Regions from separate parts of the Thalassotalea agariperforans genome, predicted to be linked through region 2. Evidence: predicted binding sites of a transcription regulator. Region 2 holds the regulator's gene; the other holds the start of a gene.
The links. Region 2 encodes sigma-54, which starts transcription at its own class of promoters, with help from an activator protein. Its sites were predicted from a motif close to GTTGGCACGNNNNTNGNNT; they were not measured.
Positions count from the first base shown of each region.

Region 1: the regulator sigma-54 is predicted to act here: its motif matches at 1,617-1,635, upstream of ACSLUO_RS11000 (FimV/HubP family polar landmark protein).

Region 1 is NZ_JBQMWH010000007.1:86,047-89,475, reverse strand. It holds gene ACSLUO_RS11010 (4-phosphoerythronate dehydrogenase) at 1-447, shown strand, start outside; gene ACSLUO_RS11005 (aspartate-semialdehyde dehydrogenase) at 455-1,474, shown strand; gene ACSLUO_RS11000 (FimV/HubP family polar landmark protein) at 1,699-3,429, shown strand, end outside.
Region 2 is NZ_JBQMWH010000001.1:144,334-147,762, reverse strand. It holds gene lptA (lipopolysaccharide transport periplasmic protein LptA) at 1-450, shown strand, start outside; gene lptB (LPS export ABC transporter ATP-binding protein) at 440-1,171, shown strand; gene ACSLUO_RS00770 (RNA polymerase factor sigma-54) at 1,260-2,759, shown strand; gene hpf (ribosome hibernation promoting factor) at 2,780-3,067, shown strand; gene ptsN (PTS IIA-like nitrogen regulatory protein PtsN) at 3,071-3,429, shown strand, end outside.

The DNA of each region.
Region 1 (3,429 bases), on a different contig from region 2:
TTAATGCCACTTATTGAATATGCAGAAATAGCCAGTGCTCATATTGCCGGTTATAGCCTAGAAGGTAAGTCACGTGGCACTGAAATGTTATATCAAGCTTTGTGTCGTAAGTTCGAAAAAACAATCACAAAAAGCTTAACAGACTTTTTACCTGAACCTGATATTGCAGTTACTAAAATAAATAGCAATTTTAGCGAGATTTTATTAAACCAGACTGTTAAAATGGTTTACGATGTTCGACGGGATGACGCTATTTTTCGTCAACAAATATCAGACTTCGGTTTTGACCATATTCGAAAAACATATCCTGTTCGCCGAGAGTTTTCATCTTTGACTATTATTGAAGAGATTGAAAGCAATATCGAAAACAGTATAAATACTAATCAAACTAAGTTACAGCCTTTGTATGAACTTGGTTTTAAACAAACACCATTAGAAGAGGTATAAAGCTCAAATGGCACAGAAATTTGACGTTTGCGTACTTGGCGCAACAGGTTTAGTTGGTAAAACAATCATGGAAATCTTAGAGCAACGTGATTTTCCAATTAATAAACTATATCCATTAGCAAGTGCTCGTTCAGCTGGCGAATTTATTGAATTTAATGGTGAAAGCATTGAAGTATTAGATGCAGACAACTTTGATTTTAGCTTAGCTCAAATTGGTTTCTTTTCTGCTGGTGGCGCTACTTCAGCTAAATTTGCGCCAATTGCTGGTGAAGCAGGTTGTATTGTTATTGATAACACTTCTGAATTCCGTTACGAAGACGATATTCCATTAGTGGTACCAGAAGTAAACCCAGGTGCTTTAGCTGATTACCGTAACCGCAATATTATTGCTAACCCTAACTGTTCAACAATTCAAATGTTAGTGGCATTAAAACCAATTCAAGACGCTGTTGGTATTTCACGTATTAACGTATGTACTTATCAGTCAGTATCTGGTGGCGGTAAAGAAGCAATGGATGAATTAGCAACACAAACAGCTGATTTATTACAAGGCAAACCAGCAGAGCCGAAGAACTTTTCTCGTCAAATCGCGTTTAACGTGATCCCACAAATTGATGTCTTCTTAGAAAATGGTTACACCAAAGAAGAAATGAAAATGGTATGGGAAACTAAGAAAATTTTTGGTGACGACACTATTTTAGTTAACCCAACAGCGGTACGTGTACCTGTGTTTTTTGGTCATGCTGAAGCTTTACACATTGAAACTAAAACGCCAATTTCAGCGGAAGAAGTTAAAGCGTTATTAAAAGAAGCTGATGGTGTTATTTTATGTGAAAACGATGCTGATTTCCCAACACAAATTGGTGAAGCAAGTGGTCAAGACGCTACTTATGTTGGTCGTGTTCGCGATGATATCAGCCATGAAAATGGGGTTAACCTTTGGATTGTTGCTGACAACGTTCGTAAAGGCGCGGCAACTAACTCAGTTCAAATCGGTGAATTGTTAATTAAAGAATACCTTTCATAATAAATTTTAACTTTTTATTAAGTTAGAATTTAATTAAAGTAGATCAGAAATGAGTCGACATAGTAGTGGCGGCTTGTTTCTGATTTTTTATTTTTAGCGAATGAATAATTTTATCTTGCAATCAACTTGGTATTATTACCGAGTTGGAATAAACTTTGCTTTAAAAAATTGCTAGTCAAAAAGCCAAATTATTGACAATAATGATAAAACTTAGGGAAGCCTTAATGCAACGATTGTTACGCCTGTGTATTTTACGGGTAATTTTAATAAGCATTGTCACTTTTATACCTGCTAGTTATGCTGCTGAACAGGCCGGTATCAGTATACGTGGCCCAAAATCTTCCGATGCTTTTCCTTATGATCAGTATGGCCCGCTAACCAATAAAGATACTCTTTGGAATATTGCTTTAAAAGTACGCCCAGATCCACGCTTAACCGTGTATCAAGTGATGACGGCTTTATTTCAACAAAACCCGCAAGCTTTTCAAGATAATAATTTAAATCACCTAGTTAACGGCCAATATTTAAAAATACCTAGTATTGAGCAAATGCGCTCAATTAACCCAACTAGTGCCAAACAAAAGTCAGAAGTTGATGATACGGTTTGGGAAAAGAAAGTTAAAAGTGCTGTTGTTGCGAAAAAAGAACAAATTAAACCAGAAGAAATATCGGTTAAGAAAAAAGACTTAGACGCGGCTAAATCAGAAATAAATGAGCAATTAAAAACTATCGACGAAACACAAGAGAAGCGTTTATCGACGATTCAAAATGATGTAGCTGATTCTATTGATGGTTTGCAAGCCTTATTGCAAGAAAATGAAGGCTTAAAAAATCGCTTAACTAATTTTGATAAACAATTGAATGTTATGCAAAATGAAGTGGCAAAAAGCGAAGAAATTAAGTTACAAATGGATAATTTGTTAACTAATCAACAAGCCTTATTAGAAAAAGCTAACGCACGCGAGCAAGAATTATTACTAGCTAAGCAACAAGCTGAGCTGGAACGGCAAAACTTTGCCAACAGTCCTTGGATGACAGGGATTTTGGCAACCGTACCTGCGATATTACTAATTGGTATCTTTGCATTATTGTTAATGAGAAAAAAATCGCAGCCGGATGATAAAAAGAAACAAGCAGAAGCTGAAAATATTACCGATGAAGATTTAGCATTTCCTGATCCAAAAGAAAGTGGCGCTGATGAACTCTCGTTAGAAAGTAATGAAGCAAAGAGTGATGATGAATTATCACTGGATGATGAGCTTAGTTTAGATGATGAATTATCGCTTGATGATGAGTTGAATTTGGATGATGAATTATCCATTGATCTAGGTGATGAACTTGATGACGATTTAAGTAGTTTAGATGAATTACTTGATGATGATGTGATTCAACTGGATGATGAATTAGATGATGATAGTTTAGATGATCTTGAAGAAATTGCTTTAGATGATGACGATAGCGAAGAGTTAGGGTCAACAGAGCTAGATCAAAGTGATTTAGATGCCTTATTATCAGGCTTTGATTCAGATAAAAAAACTGATGAAAGCGAAATATTAGAAGGTGGTGAATTAGATCAAGACGCTTTAGATGCACTTTTAGTTTCTGATGATGAGACAGCAGAGCCTGAAAGTACGTCAGATACATCACAAGACGATATTGATGCGATTTTATCAGGTGAAGATCCTTTAGTTGATGAAAATGATGAGTTAACCGATCCTGACGACATTGATGCTTTATTAGCGGGTGTTGAAGAAGATAATACTCAAGACGACGATAGCCAAAAAGAATTAACAGACCCTGATGATATTGATGCTTTATTAGCGGGTGTTGAAGAAGATAATACTCAAGACGACGATAGCCAAAAAGAATTAACAGACCCTGATGATATCGATGCTTTATTAGCAGGTGTTGAGCAAGAAAGTGCTACTGAAGAAAATTCTGAGATAGAAGATGAC
Region 2 (3,429 bases):
CCAGCAAAACTTACTCAAACTTTAGATGACGGCAATCAAATTAGTTTAGAAGCACAAGAAATTACTTACCAGCCTGATAGCTTTTTAATTACTATTAGCGGGCAAGCTAAGCTGCAACAAAAAAATAGCCAAGTGTTAGCCGATGAAATTATTTACCACATGAAAACTGAACGGTTAGATGCGAATGGCTTACCGGCAAAATTGCAGCAAGGGTTAATTAGTGGTGATAACATCAGCTTACAAGCTAACAACATCACCTTCCAACCAGCTTTGTCGTTAGTATCCATTAAAGGCAATGCCAAATTAAAACAGGAAGGCAGTGAAGTTCACGCGAACGAAATTACCTATAATATGAAAACAGAACAAATGGAAGCAAGCGGCAATACCGAGCAAGCCGTAACCACCATTTTACAGCCCCAACTCCAAAGTGGCACTAACAATGAGCAATAATATTCTAATAGCAACAGGCTTAGCCAAAGCTTATAAAGGCCGAAAAGTTGTAAAAAATGTCAGCTTAGCGGTTAAACAAGGACAAATTGTTGGTTTATTAGGACCTAACGGTGCTGGTAAAACTACCTCGTTTTATATGATCGTTGGCCTAGTTGCGAATGACAGCGGATCGATTATGCTTAACGGTGAAGATATGACATTCGAGCCAATGCATGTCCGTGCTCGTAAAGGGTTAGGTTATTTACCGCAAGAAGCATCAATTTTTAGAAAGTTAACCGTTTATCAAAATATCATGGCGATATTAGAAACGCGTAAAGAGCTTAATGCCATAGCCCGTGAAGAAAAGTTAGAAAGTTTAATAGAAGAATTTAACATTGGCCATATTCGCGACAACCTTGGCATGAGTTTATCGGGTGGTGAGCGCCGCAGAGTTGAAATAGCACGTGCTCTTGCCGCTGATCCACAATATATTTTACTCGATGAACCCTTCGCAGGGGTTGACCCAATTTCAGTAGGTGATATAAAGAAAATTATTATTCATTTAAAAAATCGTGGTATTGGTGTATTAATTACCGACCACAATGTTAGAGAAACCCTTGATGTTTGTGAACTAGCCTACATTGTTAGTCATGGTGAATTAATCGCTCAAGGCAGTGCCGATGAAATACTTGCAAATCAGCATGTAAGAGATGTATACCTTGGTGAGCAATTCACGCTATAGTTAAAACAACGTAAAAGATAATCGTAATTTTCCGTATGAGTGTTTAAACAACACAATACAATGTACAACAAGGATAATGACAAGCTAAATGCGCCCATCACTGCAGCTCCGTATAGGACAACAGTTAACGATGACACCCCAATTACAGCAAGCGATACGTTTGTTGCAATTGTCGACGTTAGATTTACAACAAGAAATTCAAGAAGCGTTAGATAGCAATCCACTTCTTGAAGTTGATGAAACACCTCAAACTAACCAAGAAGATGTTCCTGATCGGTTAGAAGAGGCTTTTTCTGCATCGGTAACTGAGAAACCACAACTTGATGGTAGTGAAGATGCAACACCGTCATCTGACGAGTTAAGCACCACGGATGCCATGGAGAAAAATGACATTCCTGAAGAACTGAGTATGGATACAACTTGGGATGACAATTATACTGCTGGCTCAGCAAGCAGTAGCAGCGGAACCTTGTCTGAAGATTATACTTACCAAGGTGAAACTACCGACTCCATACAAGATCATTTAAGATGGCAAATGGAATTAACGCCTTTTTCTGATACCGACCGTACCATAGCCATGGCGATTATCGATGGTATTGATGACGCCGGTTACCTCACCATAACCGCGGAAGACATTTTAGAAAGCCTAGGCGATGATGAAGTTGAATTAGACGAAGTTGAAGCCGTATTAAAACGGATTAATATGTTCGACCCCATTGGTGTTGGCGCACGTTCAATTGCAGAATGTTTGCTCATTCAACTTAACCAATTTGACAAAAGTACGCCTTATTTAGAAGAAACCAAAAAAATAATTGCAAATCATATCGATTTATTAGGCAATCGCGACTATCGTCAATTAATGAGAAAGACGCGTTTAAAAGAGCCACAATTAAAAGAAGTCATGCAACTTATCCAGTCTCTCGATCCAAGACCGGGTGATAGCGTCATTAAAAGCGATGACCAATACGTTATTCCTGATGTTTCAGTTGAAAAGAAAAATGGTCGTTGGGTTGTGGAATTAAATCCTGATTCAGCACCGCGTTTATCAATAAACCAACAATATGCGGCGATGACTAAAACCATGAAGTCATCCGATGATAGCCAATTTATGCGTTCTAATTTACAAGAAGCAAAGTGGTTTATTAAAAGTTTAGAAAGTAGAAATGATACTTTATTAAAAGTATCCAATTGCATAGTTCAACGCCAACAAGGCTTTTTTGAACATGGTCCTGAAGCGATGAGACCAATGGTGTTAAATGATATCGCTGAAGCCGTAGAAATGCATGAATCAACGATATCACGGGTGACAACCCAAAAGTATATGCATACCCCACGAGGAATATTTGAATTAAAATATTTCTTTTCAAGTCATGTTAGTACCGAAAATGGAGGAGAGTGTTCATCAACCGCTATTAGAGCGTTAATTAAAAAATTAGTGTCTGCTGAAACGCCATCAAAACCATTGAGTGACAGCAAAATGGCTGAATTATTGGCTGATCAAGGCATTAATGTAGCCCGACGGACAATAGCTAAATATCGTGAATCATTAGCTATACCACCGTCTAATCAACGAAAAAGTTTACTTTAGTTACTAAAAGGATACAGCTTATGCAAATCAATCTTTCTGGACACCATGTAGAAATTACCGATTCATTACGCGATTTTGTTAATACTAAATTTGCAAAGCTAGAGCGACATTTTGATCACATTAATAATGTTTATGTGGTACTTAATGTTGAAAAAATAAACCAAATAGCGGAAGCAACACTGCACTTAAATGGTGGTGAAATTCATGCTAAGGCCGACAATCAAGATATGTATACCGCCATTGATGCCTTAATTGACAAATTAGATCGTCAAGTACTAAAACACAAAGAAAAGCTAAAACAACATTAACCTATGAAGTTACAAGATATTTTAACACTGGACTGCACTTTATGTGCAGTACCAGCTACCAGTAAAAAAAGAATTTTTGATACCATTTGTCAAACGGCCTCCAGTCACATTACAGAATTAAGCCAACATGAATTGCTCGAAAGTTTAATGAACCGAGAACAAATGGGTAGCACCGGTATTGGTAATGGTATAGCGATCCCCCACGGTCGATTAAGCGAAACTAATCAAGTAGTCGCAGTATTATTAACCACTCAAGAACCAATTGGTTTTGATGCTATTGATAATCGCCCTGTTGATATTTTTGTTGCGTTATTTGTTCCTGAAAGTGCTTGCCAAGAACACTTAAGCACCTTACAAAGTAT